DNA from 2 places in the Arthrobacter sp. Ms25 genome. Region 2 is predicted to be linked to the other one. Evidence: riboswitches for the same ligand, from Rfam matches in the RefSeq annotation. Region 2 holds a riboswitch; the other holds the start of a gene.
What was found. A riboswitch is a leader RNA that binds a small molecule or an ion and turns the genes downstream of it on or off. The one in region 2 is predicted to bind cyclic di-AMP.
Positions count from the first base shown of each region.

Region 1: linked by a shared signal. The riboswitch ahead of AC5RT8_RS05040 (NlpC/P60 family protein) and the one ahead of AC5RT8_RS01955 (LysM peptidoglycan-binding domain-containing protein) in region 2 are both predicted to bind cyclic di-AMP.

Region 1 covers NZ_JBNHFP010000002.1:77,342-84,492, forward strand. The annotation lists gene AC5RT8_RS05035 (M23 family metallopeptidase) at 1-514, shown strand, start outside; cyclic di-AMP (ydaO/yuaA leader) riboswitch at 663-822, shown strand; gene AC5RT8_RS05040 (NlpC/P60 family protein) at 826-1,629, shown strand; gene AC5RT8_RS05045 (NlpC/P60 family protein) at 1,642-2,436, shown strand; gene AC5RT8_RS05050 (HNH endonuclease) at 2,659-3,159, shown strand; gene mobA (molybdenum cofactor guanylyltransferase) at 3,159-3,884, shown strand; gene AC5RT8_RS05060 (DUF6457 domain-containing protein) at 3,921-4,205, shown strand; gene AC5RT8_RS05065 (molybdopterin molybdotransferase MoeA) at 4,202-5,497, shown strand; gene fdhD (formate dehydrogenase accessory sulfurtransferase FdhD) at 5,594-6,439, shown strand; gene AC5RT8_RS05075 (ATP-binding protein) at 6,473-7,151, opposite strand, start outside.
Region 2 covers NZ_JBNHFP010000001.1:412,428-419,578, forward strand. The annotation lists gene AC5RT8_RS01945 (ATP-binding protein) at 1-469, shown strand, start outside; gene AC5RT8_RS01950 (response regulator) at 466-1,140, shown strand; gene AC5RT8_RS01955 (LysM peptidoglycan-binding domain-containing protein) at 1,252-2,127, opposite strand; cyclic di-AMP (ydaO/yuaA leader) riboswitch at 2,131-2,274, opposite strand; gene AC5RT8_RS01960 (MFS transporter) at 2,888-4,069, shown strand; gene ligD (non-homologous end-joining DNA ligase) at 4,117-5,139, shown strand; gene AC5RT8_RS01970 (sulfurtransferase TusA family protein) at 5,136-5,363, opposite strand; gene AC5RT8_RS01975 (YeeE/YedE family protein) at 5,395-6,447, opposite strand; gene AC5RT8_RS01980 (glycosyltransferase family A protein) at 6,710-7,151, shown strand, end outside.

The sequences.
Region 1 (7,151 bases), on a different contig from region 2:
TGATCCGAATGCCGACATCGGATTCGACCGCACCGGGCTGAGCAGCAAGTACGACCCGGACGCCGCGCTGGCCTCCATCACGGTCGCCGCGGGATCGCATGCGGTTCCTGCTGCTGCCAAGGGCACGCTGTCCACACCGCTGGACGCTTCGCTGGTGCAGACCTCCGGGTTCGGGCACCGCGTCAGCCCCATCACCGGAGAAGCCGGCGAGATGCACAACGGACAGGACTTCGCCGCCACCTGCGGGACCGCCGTCAATGCTGCAGCATCGGGCACCGTGGTCTTCGCCGGCTGGCACCCCTACGGCGGCGGAAACCGCGTAGTGATTGACCACGGCAACGGGGTCGAAACCACGTATAACCACCTTTCCAACATTGCGGTCACCGTCGGCGCCGAAATCGACCGGGGATTCCTGGTGGGGGCAAGCGGCACCACCGGTTCTTCAACCGGGTGCCATCTGCATTTCGAAGTCATGGTTAACGGCGAAGTTGTTGACCCTTTGAATTGGCTCTAACCCGCCAAATCAAAGGTCCGTAACCGGTTGAATATCATTTCGTGATCGGAACGTGACATACCTCAAATGTTGCTGTACGCTCGTCCTCGTGCCTGATTCGCCAACGATGGGGCACCTTCGAACAGATCGCCTAGCTCTGCCACTGTTTGAAGTCCGTTCGCAGAATCGCATGGCAGAGGCGGGGGAACCAATTTCGGGTTTCGCAAGAAACCCTTGGGGTTAAGTTGCAAAAGGCCATTAGGCCGGGCAACCGGGTGACTCCCATCCGAATCCGACAGCTCACCTCGTAGGCAATTGGGAGAGGCAAACCTGTGTCATCAAACGCTCATGGCCGCCGTCGTGCTGCCACCGTACAGACCAACCCGATCACTGCACTTTCCAAGGCAGTCAGCAGCAACGCCGGAACCGTAGGCCGCCAGGCCGCCGTCGTAGTTGCAGCATCCGGCCTCGTGCTGGCTGCCGGACTTCCTGCACAGGCTTCCGTAAGCACGGACCGCCAGGCACTCGCAGCAACCCCCCTGAACATCGTGGCCGGCAGCGTCACCGCTCCCGCCGACGCACCGTTCCAGCTTCCCCTGGTGGCCCCCAGCTCGACTTCCGGCGCTGACTACCGCGCACAGGTTGCCGCTGAAGAGGCCGCAGCCCAGGCAGCCGAAGAACTGGCCGCAGCCCAGGCTGCTGAAGCCCAGACCGCCACCCGCAACGCCGCAGCCCAGACGGCCGCTCCGGCCGCTCCGGCAGCCGGCGTCACCTTCCAGGCCGCCAGCAACGCCGCGCCTGCCGCCGCAGTTGAAGCACCGGCCTCCGGAAACGTCGCCTCCGGCCTGGTGGCTTCGGCCTACGGCCAGATCGGCGTTGCACAGGACTGCACCGCCATGGTCGAGAAGGCACTCCGCTCCGTGGGCAAGTCCGTTGGCGACCTCGCTCCGGGCCAGTTCTTCCAGTACGGTTCCGTGGTTTCCTCCCCGGCTCCCGGTGACCTTGTGATCACCGCCGGCCACGTTGCCATCTACGTGGGCAACGGCCAGGTCATCAGCGGTGGCCTGAACGGCATGAACACCGGACTGCACAGCCTCTCCGATCTGCCGGGCGCCAGCTTCGTCCGCGTGAGCTAAGCCCGGGACATCATGACCTCGTCGATTGAGCGCGCCCGCCACCGGGCGCCGGTGGCACGCGCCACCACGCTGAACGCCTTCGCCGGCGCCGTCAGTGCCAATGCCGGAACAGTGGGCCGCCAGGCAGCCGTCATCGCGGCAGCCTCGGGGCTGGTGCTGACAACCGGTGTTGCTGCCAACGCCTCCGGTGCAGACGCACCCCGCGACGTCCGGACCAGCGCACTGAACCTTTCCACGTCACTCCACGTCCCTGCGGACGTGGCCGTGTCGTTCGAACGCGCCGGTATCTCGGGTTCGACGCCGGCACCCGTGGAAGAGCCGGTGCCCGCGCTTGAGGCAGCAGCTGCCGCCGCACCCGCGGCCGGTGCCCAGGAAGCAGCCGCTGCTCCCGTCCAGCAGGCCGGCGGCAATGCCGGTGCTGCGGCTCCCAGCCTCAGCACGGCCTCCGCCGCCCAGCCGGCGCCGGCTGCCCCGTCCGGTGCAGCGTCCACGATTGCCGCCGCTGCCTATGCGCAGCTTGGGGTCAATCAGGACTGCACCATGTTGGTGACCAATGCTTTGGCCGCGGCCGGAATCAGCCACCACGGCTGGCCTGCCAGCTACCTCTCCCTTGGACGGACGGTGAGCGCAGCTGAGGCTATGCCCGGCGACCTGATCTACTACGCCGACGGCGGGATGGGCATGGCCCACATTGCTGTCTATGTCGGCGGTGGACAGGCAGTGCACGGCGGTTTCAACGGCGGCTCCACCGTCGTGGCTCCGGCCGAACTCGGTTCGGGTGGCGTCTACATCCGGGTCGGCGGCTAGGCAGTTCCGGCAACTCAGCGGCAGGGCCCCTCTTTCGAGAGGGGCCCTGCCGCGTTAAACCGGTACGGGCCACCGCCAACGGTGCGCCGGCTGCCGTAACGCAGGGCTAAATGGCCAAGATCGCGTTCCCGTTCTACTCTTGCATAGACAATCCGAAGTGCCGTCTGTGGAACGGTGTCTTGTACTCACCGGTTCGTGGGCGGCAGACGAAGAGGTATGTGCATGCGCACTCTCGTTCTGAATGCTGGATACGAACCACTGGCCGTGATCACCTTCCGCCGCGCTTTGGTGCTGGTTTTGAACGGAAAGGCAAGCGTGGTGCTGGAAAGCGGCGAGCCGGTGGTTGGCCCCAACGAAATCCTTCCCCGGCCGTCGGTCATCCTCCTTCACCGTTACGTCAAGATCCCTTACCGCGAGGGCACTGTTGCCACGCGCCGGGGCGTACTGCGCCGGGACAACCACGAATGCGCATACTGCGGCAAGGCTGCCGCCACCGTTGACCACGTAGTCCCGCGCTCCCGCGGCGGCGACGACAGCTGGGAAAACCTGGTTGCGTGCTGCCTGCGCTGCAATAACACCAAAGGGGACCGGACACTGGCCCAGTTGGGCTGGGAACTGCGGACCGTGCCGAAGGCGCCCCGGGGTGCGCGCTGGCAGATCCGGGAACTCGAACGTCCTTCCCCGCAGTGGGATCCGTTCCTGCAGAACGATACGGCTGCCTGATGCCGGCTGCCCTCCGCTACGACGCGGTTATCCTCGCCGGCGGCCGGTCCACGCGCCTCGGCGGCACCCCCAAGGCACTGCTGCTGGCTGAGGGCCGGACCCTGCTGGAGAGCACCCTTGCCGCTGCGGCCGGTGCGCGGCACGTCGCCGTCGCCGGGCCGCCCGAGCTGGCGGCCCTGTTAACGGCAGCCCCTGTCGGCAGGGTCCCGGGGACACCGGTGCTCGTCCGCGAAGAACCGGCCTACGCCGGGCCGGCCGCGGCGGTTGCAGCCGCCGTCACCGCCCTGGCTGCCCTCGAGGCCAGCGGTGACGGAGACGGCAACGCCCGTGACGACGACGGCGGGGGAGACCAGGGCGGCAGCTGCCCGTGGACGTTGGTCTTGGCCTGCGACATGCCCCGGGTTGCTGCGGCCGTACGGGTCCTGCTGGCAGCGGCGGACGCCGCCCCGGCGGACGCCGCCCCGGCGGACGCCGCCCCGGCGGAGAGCCTGCTGGCAGTGGATTCCACCGGAAACCGCCAGCCGCTGGCAGCGCTGTACCGTACGGCGGAACTGCGCGCCGCCGTCCGGTCCGCCGCTTCGGAAGGGTTGGCGAACAAGTCCATGAAGGCGTTGCTTGCTAGGGTGCAATGGAGGGGTATTGATGTTCCCCCGGGAAGTACAGCCGATGTTGACACCTGGAACGATGCACAGTCCCTAGGTGTGAGCGCCGGGGACCTGCCGTAGGACCGGGCAGTCCCCAAGCGATACGAAGGAGCACGAATGGCAAGCCAGAAGGAACAACTCGAGGCCTGGAGCAGCAGGCTGCTGCAGGCATTGGAACTTGAAGGCACGCCGGTGGATGTCTCTGCTGTCCTCGACCTGGCCGCGGCAGCCGCGCACAGCGTGGTACGGCCGGCGGCGCCGCTGACCACCTACATTGCCGGATACGCCGCAGGCCTTGCAGCCGGTACCGGGCAGGCCGACGGTGCCGTTGCCATGCGCTCGGCCATGGCGGTGGCCGCCGACCAGTGCCGTGCCGCCGCCGCCGAAGGAGACACACAGTGAGCGACTCCGCCGCGCCCGTGATCCTTCCTGCCGGGCCCAACGCGTCGTGGGCCCAGGCCCGGCACGCCGCCTATGCGGCCGCCCGCCCGCTGCCCTATGAAACCGTGCCCCTGGACGAGGCGCTCGGCCGGATCCTGGCCCTCGACACAGTGGCCCTGCAGCCCGTTCCGCACTACGGCTCGGCGGCCATGGACGGGTGGGCCGTCGCCGGTCCGCCGCCGTGGACAGTCATCAGCCACGAGGAACCCGAAATCGAACGCTGGCAGGTCCACCGGGAATCCGGGCGCCGCGCCCTGCAGCCGGGCGAAGCCGTGGAGATCCTTACCGGCGGACTGATCCCGGACGGCGCCGAAGCCGTGCTGCGCTCCGAAAGCGGCGCGGTCTCCGCTGCCACGCCGCCGGTGCTTACGCTCGGCGAACGGGCACGGGAGTCGGAACCGCGGGCCGGAGAGCATATCCGGCCTGCCGGCGAAGAGGCATCGGCGGGGGAGACCGCCATTCCTGCCGGGAAGCTGCTCAACCCCGCACACATTGCCCTGGCCGCCGTATGCGGACATGACACGCTGCCGGTGCTGCGCTCCCCGCGCGTGTCCCTGCTGCTGACCGGTGACGAGGTCATCGAAGCAGGCCTGCCCGAGCCGGGCCAGGTCCGCGACACCTTCGGCCCGCAGCTGCCGCAGCTGATCACGATGCTGGGCGGGCGGATCGACATCGTGCGCCGCCTCCCGGACCGGCTGGAGGAAGTGGTGGCCGCGCTGAGCAGCGAGGCCACCGATGAAGACTCCATCGCCATGTCTTCCGGCGACGTCCTCGTCACCACGGGCGGCACCGGGCGGTCCGCCGCGGACCACCTGCGCCGTGCCCTGGAAGAGGTCGACGCTGAGCTCCTCATCGACGGAATTGCGATGCGTCCGGGGCACCCCACCATGCTCGCCCGCCTGCGGGACGGACGGCTGCTGGTGGCGCTGCCCGGAAACCCGCTGGCGGCCATGATGGCTGTCTTCACCATCGTCCAGCCGCTGCTGGACGGACTCCGGGGCGCCCCGATTTCCCGTGAGCGCCATGTCCTGGCCGGCGTGGACCTGGAACCGCTGCCCGGAAGGACCCGTGTGGTGCCGTGCACCATCCAGGAGGACAGGGCCATGCCTTCTCCCTATTTCCGGTCCGGGATGCTCCGCGGCCTGGCCGAAGCCGACGCCGTAATGGTGGTGCCGCCGGAAGGCTGTATCCGGGACCAGGCCGTCATGGCGCTGCCCCTGCCATGGCAGGTCAACCGCGCACCGGCGGGGTAAGTTCCGGCGGCGAAGGGGTAACCCCGGACAACGGAGAACCCGGGCAGCATCAGCGGCCCGGCTACAGAACCACAGCATCAAAGACAGGAAGACATCATGGGACGGGTTACCCAACGAGGACGGGTTACGCGCTTCCGGCTGGACGGCAACGTCAGCCGGCGGGACGACGTACTGGCAGGAGAGGAACCGCTGGAAATCCGGATCGGAGGCAAGTCCTTCACCGTCACCATGCGGACGCCCGGTGACGATTTCGACCTGGTCGCCGGCTTCCTGGTGTCCGAAGGAGTGATCTGGGACCCGGCGCAGCTGGTCAGCCTGCGGTACTGCTCCGGCGTGGATGAGGAAGGCAACCAGACCTTCAACGTGGTGGACGTCCAGCTCCGGCCCGGCACCAAGCTTCCGGATACCGGAATGGAACGGCACGTCTACACGTCCAGTTCCTGCGGCATCTGCGGCACTGCGTCCATTGAGGCCGTGCGGAAGTCTTCGCATTTCCACCCGTCCGAGGACCAGGTCCGGCTGCCGCTGGACATGCTTGCGGCCCTGCCGGACCGGCTGCGTGAAGGGCAGAAGGTCTTCGACCGGACCGGCGGCGTCCATGCGGCAGGGCTGTTCAACGCCGACGGCGAGCTGCTGTGTCTGCGTGAAGACGTGGGCCGGCACAACGCCGTGGACAAGGTGGTGGGCTGGGCGCTGCGCGCCGGGATGCTTCCGCTGCGCGGCATGGTGCTGCAGGTGTCCGGGCGGGCGTCCTTCGAGCTGGTCCAGAAGGCCCAGCTGGCAGGGATTCCGGTGCTCGCGGCCGTCAGTGCGCCGTCCGCCCTCTCCGTGGAGCTTGCCAAGGACGGCGGAATGACGCTGATCGGCTTCAGCCGCGGCGCGTCCCTGAACTGCTATTCCGCGCCGGAACGGATCCTCGCAGCAGCTCCTGCCGCGGTGTAGGCACCCGGGTTTCCGGCCGCCGCTTCGGATTCCCTAGCGGGCGGCCGGGAGCTGGACGGTGGCTGTTGTGCCCTGTCCCACCGTCGACACGATGCCCAGTTCGCCGCCGTGCTGGAGCACGATGTCCTGGACAATGGCCAGGCCCAGCCCGGTCCCCGGGATGGCAGCGGAGGTGGCATTCGAGGCACGGAAAAAACGCCGGAACAGGTTGGGCAGGTCGGCCTCGGGAATGCCTATGCCGGTATCCCGGACCTGCACCCGCACACCGGGACCGGCGGCGTCGGTCTGCACCAGAGCGGCACTCACTTCCACTGATCCGCCGGCCGGCGTGAATTTCACCGCGTTGGAGCAGAGATTGGTGAATACCTGCTCCAGCTGGGCCCGGTCTCCGTCCACCAGCAGGGCCTCGGAACCAAGTTCCAGGCGCAGGTCCAGGTTGCTGGTGCCGGCGGCGGGCGCCAGTGAGGCCGCAACGGCGCGGAGGAGTTCCTCCAGGTCCACTTCTTCCACCTCGAGGCTGCTCTCGTGCGCATCCTGCCGGGAGATGGTCAGCAGGTCGCTGATCAGCTGATTGAGCCGTACGGCGTTGCGTCCCACGATCTTGAGCATCTGGGCAACGCCGTCCGGCAGGTCCCCGCCGGAGCCGTCAAGGATGAGGTCCAGATACCCGGTGATCGAGGTCAGCGGCGTCCGCAGTTCATGGTTGACCGTG
Region 2 (7,151 bases):
GGATGCGGTGCTGCCGGCACTTGAGGAGCTGGAACTGGGTCCGGCGGATGTGGAACTCGAAATCCCCGCCGCTCCGCGCGTGGTCCTGGCGGACATGGTGCTGCTGCAGCGGGTGCTGGTCAACCTGCTGGCCAACGCGGTGCGTTTCAGCCCGGCAGGCACCAAATGCGTGCTGTCCGTCAGCGAGTTTGCCGGCCGCGTGGAAATCCGCGTCATAGACTCAGGACCCGGCGTTCCGGAGCAGAGGAAAGGCGAGATCTTTGTGCCCTTCCAGCGGCTCGGGGACACTGACAACTCGACCGGCCTGGGCCTTGGCTTGGCGCTGGCCAAAGGATTTACGGAAGGTATGGGCGGAACACTGGAAACCGAAGACACCCCGGGCGGCGGGCTGACCATGGTCCTCTCGCTGCCGGCCGCTGCACGCCGCGTGCCCGCGGGCGGGCTGCAGTTCCCGGCGGTGGCCGGATGAAGATCCTGATCGCCGACGACGACGTGCAGATCCTCCGGGCGCTGCGGATTACCCTGAGCGCCTACGGCTATGAGGTGGTGACCGCGGAAAGCGGCAGCGCCGCCGTCCGCAAAGCAGTGGACACCCATCCGGACCTGCTGGTGCTGGACCTGGGCATGCCGGGGCTGAGCGGGATGGACGTCATTGAGGCCGTCCGCGGCTGGAGCGCGGTGCCGATCCTGGTGGTGTCCGGACGGATCGATCCGGCGGACAAGGTCCGGGCCCTGGACCTCGGGGCGGACGACTACGTCACCAAGCCCTTCTCCACCGAGGAACTGCTGGCCCGGATCCGCGCACTCTCCCGCCGGTCGCCCTCGGCGGCAGGGCCCAGCGAAATCACGTTCGGAGCGGTGCGGGTGGACCTTGCGGCCCGGCGCATAGCCCGGCTCGACGACGGCTCGGACATCCGTCTCACTCCCACCGAGTGGCGGTTCCTGGCGGAACTGCTGGCCCATCCGGGAATGCTGATCACCCAGCAGACGCTGCTGACCAATGTCTGGGGACCGGGCACCACCGACTCCGGCTACCTGCGCCTCTATATCGGCCAGCTGCGGCGGAAACTGGAGACCGACCCGGCTGCTCCGGTGCACCTGCTGACCGAGCACGGCATGGGGTACCGCTTTGTGCCCTAGCGCAGTCCCTTCCTGCGCCTGCCGGGCCAACGCACCGGGGGCTTAACGCAATGAGCGTCCGGCCCCTTGCGGGGTCGGACGCTCATCTTTGCGTATTGGGGCTAAGTAGCCTTATGCGCGGTAGAACACGGGGCCGGAGCCGACGTTGACGGACTGGACAACGGTCTGGTTGCCGTTCCAGCCGCTGTGGATGGCCTGGCCGTCGCCGATGTAGATGGCAATGTGGGCCAGGCCCATGCCGCCGTCGGCGTAGTAGACCATGTCACCGGGCTCCGGAGTGGAGACCTGGGTGCCGTAGGCTGCCAGCTGTGCGGGAGCAAGGTCTCCGACGCTGTGGCCTGCGGCGCGCAGGGCAACCTCAACCAGGACGGTGCAGTCCTGGGCTGCGCCCAGCTGCGACTGGGCCGAAGCCAGCATGATGGCGTTGGTGCCGCTGGCTGCAGGCGTTGCGGCAGCCGGCGTGATGTTGGTGGACTGGGTGGTGACGACGCCGGTGTTGGCGGCCTCGGCCGGTGCGGCTGCCGGTGCGGCAGCGGCCGGTGCGTAGGACGCAGCCGGTGCGGCGGCAACTGCCGGAGCGGCAGCCGGAGCAGCTTCGCCGGCAACGGTGATGACATCACCGGGGTAGATGATGGATTCCAGGGCCAGGCCGTTCAGCGCCAGGACGGTGTCCAGGCCAACGCCGTAAGCAGCGGAGATCTGGCCCAGGGTGTCACCGGAGGCGACGGTGTGGGTGGTGGCGGCTGCGGGAGCAGCTGCCGGTGCGGCTGCAACGGGGGCTGCTGCGACCGGAGCGGCCGGTGCAACTGCCGGCGACGGCGTGTAGTTGTCGTTGGCGACTACTCCGGCGGAGGCCGGTGCTGCCATGCTGAGCATGAGGCCGGAACCGGCGACGACTACGGCAGCGGCACTGCCGATGGTCCGTCCGCGGCCAGCGGCGGCGATGTTCTCGGCGCGGTGGCGTCCACGAGTCTTGTTGAAAGTCATGTAATAACCTCTCCCGATACCTGCGAGGTGAGCTGTCGGATGCGGATGGGAGACACCCGGCCGCCGGCGGTAACCGGTCGGCTTAACCCCAAGGATTCAAGGAACCCGTAAATGGTTCCCCCGCCTCTGCCGTGGTAGTGCGATCTGTGGACCCCGGAACCAGCGGCAGAGCTAGGTAACAAGCCCCGGGGGAGCCGCATCAGAAAGCGGCATGGGTATAACCGTACTGGATAGTTACGGTTGGATAACCATTATGTGATCTGCTTCTCGCGGGCGTGTGAGCGGGGCCGCGGTATGGTAGGGAATTTACCCCTCATGTGCCACTTCGGGTACCAGTAGCATCAATTTTAACAGGCCCGCTCCGGGCGTGTCGCCTTCAGGAAGCCGGCCGGGGGATTTCCCAGCCATCCCATGTGTAACAAGGGCATCAGCCGCCGGTTCTCCGGGGGCGGACGAGGCAGGTTTCAGCAGCGGAACACCTTCCCGTCGAAACGGGAGTGACGGGTGTGGTCCCATCCGTATCATCAGCATCACCACGGGCCCAAATGAGTGCGGGATCACGGAAATCGGCCAAGGTTGCCCGTCCCGGAGCGTTTCCGGCTCAGGGGAGGCAGCCGTCCCGTTGCCGTCCTGGGGGATTTTCGATCCGGTCCAGGCGGCGCGTAAGGTTGTTAGGCAGCCTTTCAATACGGCGGCAGTGTCAAGTAAACAGGAGTGGGCAGTGGCTGGCAGCGGTTCGAAATTATGGACTCGGGGATTCGTGCTGGCGATCGTCACCAATCTCTTTATTTCAATGGTGTTTTATCTGCTGATGACCAGCATGGCGTTGTACGCCGTGCAGGAGTTCTCCGCCTCCGACGGGGCCGCCGGATTCGCCTCCGGTTCCTTTGTCCTCGGTGCGCTGGCGGCGCGCGTGTTCGCCGGCAAGTTCCTGGACTTCGTGGGACGGCGCCGGCTGCTGGTGATTAGCCTGGCAGTGTTCGTAGCCGCGTCGCTGCTGTACATCCCGGCGTCGAACCTGGCGTTGCTGCTCACCGTGCGGATCCTGCACGGCATGGCATTCGGTGCGGCAAGCACGAGTATCTCCGCCTCCGTCATGGGGCTGATTCCCGTCCACCGGCGCGGTGAAGGCACCGGGTACTTCGGCATCTCCACGACCCTGGCCACCGCCGTCGGCCCGTTCCTGGCGGTGTTCCTGGTGGACTCCGTGAGCTACCGCGCCCTGTTCCTGTTCGCGGCCGCCTGCGCCGCCGTCGCACTGGTGCTGTCCCTGGTGCTCCGGCTGCCGGAACGCACACCCGGACCCGAGGAACAGCGGAACAAATGGCGGATGCACCTGACGGACGTCATTGACCCGTCCGCATTGGCCATCGCCTCGGTCATGTTCATTGCCGGAGCGGCGTACGCCGGAATCCTGTCCTTCCTGAACTCCTACGCACAGAGTGAAGGGCTGGTGCTCGGTGCCAGTCTCTTCTTCGTGGTCTACGCCGGCGTCGTGCTGGTTTCGCGGCTCTTTGTGGGGCGCATCCAGGACCGGCACGGCGACAACGCCGTGGTGTACCCGACCCTGGTCTCCTTTGCCGTGGGCCTCGCCTTGCTGGCCTACGCACCGAATGACGCGGTGATGGCCGTGGCCGGGGTCTTCGTAGGCTTCGGCTTCGGGGCCCTGATGCCGTGCGCCCAGGCCATCGCCGTCAGCATGGCTCCGCCGACCCGAATCGGCCTTGCCACCTCCACCTTCTTTATCCTCATGGATGCGGGCGTGGGGCTCGGGCCGTTGCTGCTGGGGGCGCTCCTGCCGCTTACGGGCTTCCACGGGATGTACTGGGTGCTCGCAGCGGTCCTGCTGGCGTCCACCGTGCTGTACCACTTCGTGCACGGCCGGAAGAACTACCGCCCCGGCGCACCGGTGGATCCGGCCCGGGGCGTTCCTGCCGCCTGACACGGTAGCCTCTTTCCCACACGGCTCCGTCAAGGGAAAGCAGGACCATGGCACGCGAGGAAACCACCCTGACCGTCCCCGGTCCGGAAGGTGAACGGCAGATCCGGATCTCCAGTCCAGGCCGGATCATCTGGCCCGATCCGGGGATAACCAAACTCGATCTGGCCCGGTACCTTGCCGACGTCGGCGACGCCTTCATCCGGGCCAACGGCAGCCGGCCGGTGTCCCTGGAACGCTTTCCGGAAGGAATCGGCTGCGAGGAGTTCTTCTCCAAGAACCCGCCCCGGGGAATGCCGGAGTGGATGCGCTCCGTCACCGTCACGTATCCCAGCGCCCGGTCGCATCCGCAGGTGGTGCTGGACGAGCCGGCCGCCGCTGTATGGGCCGCGCAGATGAACACCGTGGTGTTCCATCCGTGGCCGTCACGGGCGGAAAACACCGATAACCCGGACCAGCTGCGCATCGACCTGGATCCCCAGCCCGGCACGGACTTTGGCGACGCCGTCCGGCCGGCGCAGGAACTGCGGTCCATCCTTGCCGAGGCCGGACTGGACGCCTTCATCAAGACCTCCGGAAACCGGGGTATCCATCTTTTCGCGCCCATCCGTCCGGACCATGAGTTCCTGGACGTCCGGCACGCGGTCATCGCCGCGGCCCGGGAAGTGGAGCGCCGGATGCCGGAGAAGGTCACCACGGCGTGGTGGAAGGAAGAACGCGGCACACGCGTGTTCGTGGACTTCAACCAGGCCAACCGCGACCGGACCATGGCCGGCGCCTACAGCCCGCGGGCCCTGCCCGGCGCCCCCGTGTCCTGCCCGATCACCTGGGATGAGCTGGAGCGGGTGCGGCCGGCGGACTTCACCATGCAGACCGTTCCGGAGCGGCTGCGCACGGTCGGGGATCCCTGGGCAGACATGTCCGCCCGTCCGGGGTCCATCGACGTGCTGCTGGGCTGGTGGGAACGGGACCTGGCCAACGGACTCGGGGAGCTCCCCTTCCCGCCGGACTATCCGAAAATGCCGGGGGAGCCGCCGCGGGTCCAGCCCAGCCGGGCCCGCCGGAAGGACTAGGCCTTCTGCACCGTGATGGACCACTCCGCGGGACCCCGCTTGGAGAAATCCGTGACCGGGTAGCCGCTCTCGGCGGCCCAGCGGGGAATCGCGTCCGTGGCCTGGGTGCAGTCGAAGTGGATGACGAGCTCATCACCGGCGGTCAGCGTGGTCATGGCCTGCTTGGCCTCCACGAGGGGGAAGGGGCAGACGGATCCGTTGGTTTCCAGGGTGACCTGTGCCATGGTGTGTTTCCTTTTCTATCTTTGAAGGGGATTAGACGCCGGCCGGGACGCGCGCGGAGGCGGGCGCCGGGCGGTGGTTCATGATGGTGAGCTTCGCGGCGACGCCGGTGCCGAGGATCATGAAGATCAGTGCGGTCCAGCCCTGGAAGGTGAACTGTGCCGTCTGCACCATGGCGTTGCCGATGGTGCAGCCGCCGGCCAGCGCGGCGCCGATGCCCATCAGGGCGCCGCCGGCGAGGCTTTTCACGGCGGTGGCGGCATCGGGCACCCGGACCCGGAACTCGCCGCTGCCCTTGGCGGCGATGAATGAGCCCAGCAGGATGCCGATGACCAGGTACACGCCCCAGTCAACGAGCTCCGCATCACCGGTAACCAGGTAGCTGACCAGCTTGGAGGACGGTGTGGTGATGCCCAGTCCGTCTTCACGGCCCGTGGCCCAGCTCAGCGGCCACGCGGCGGTGGCGATAAGACCGATGACGACGGCGGTGGCGAAGGCGTTCCACGGCTTTTCGAACAGGAGATGTGCCAGTCCGGTTTTCGACGCCGGGAGCGCTGCCATGGCGAACTTCGGCTTGGCCAGGTGGTGCCGCACGGCCAGGGCCACTGCCGCTACGAGTACCGCCACCAGCAGCCAGGGCGAGACGCCCAGGACCGAGTAGATGGTGCTTTGCTCCACGGTGACCGACCGCATGGCGGTGTTGAACCCGGCCAGCGGGCCGGTCTTCATGATCGCTGCGAAGAGGGCGTAGGAGATCAGCGCAAGCCAGCTGCCGACCAGGCCTTCACCGGCACGGTAGTAGGTGCCCGTGGCGCAGCCGCCGGCCAGGATAATGGCAAAGCCGAAAATGAAGCCGCCGACAACGGTGGCCAGCCAGGGAAAGGAGTCGGCCTGCAGGGTGATGACGCCGGCGGCGTCCAGCGCGAAAACACCGACGCTCTGCACGGCCACCACTACCAGGAATGCGGTGAGCCACCGGGTGTTGCGGGTGACCCAGACGTCCCGGAAGGCACCGGTGACGCAAAAGCGTCCGCGCTGCATGACGAACCCGAGTGCCAGTCCGACCAGCAGGCCTGAAATAAGCATGGAACTGCTCCTAGAGATAAAGAGTGCCGCGGCAGGCTGCCGCAGTTGAGCAACGCTAGCGGGGACCGTTTCCGGCCGCCAAGGAATATGGCCGCGCATGTCCGCGGGTTAAGCCGCATGACGGGCGGCTGGACTCCAGGCCTGTCCGGGCGTCAAAGTTCTCGCTGCCCCTTTCGATGCAGGCCGTCCGTTCCGTGGCCCGGGAAGGGGGCGCGGTGGCAGAATCGGAGGGCACGCAGCAGACACGGGCAGCCAGGACGCAATGTCGACTATCTCAGTGGTCATCCCCGCGCATAACGACGCCGCGATGCTCGCTGCCTGCCTGCGGGCAGTGTCCCGGCAGACCCGGACACCGGACGAAGTGCTGGTCGTGGACAACGCCAGTACGGACACAACGGCAGAGGTCTGCCGTGCGGCGCACGTCCGCAGGATCTACGAACCTGACGTGGGGGTTGCCGCCGCGACCTTCCGGGGCTTTGACGAGGCACGCGGGGAATTGCTGGCCCGGCTGGACGCGGACTCGGTGCCGCCGCCGCACTGGCTGGCCCAGCTTGAAGCCGCGCTCCTCGCGGGGGGCGAGAACACCGCGGTAACCGGGCCGGGGGAGTTCTACGGCTCGGGCCCGGCGATCCGGTGGATAGCGGAAACCCTCTATATCGGCGGTTACCGGTGGTCCATGACCCTGCTGCTGGGGCATCCGCCGC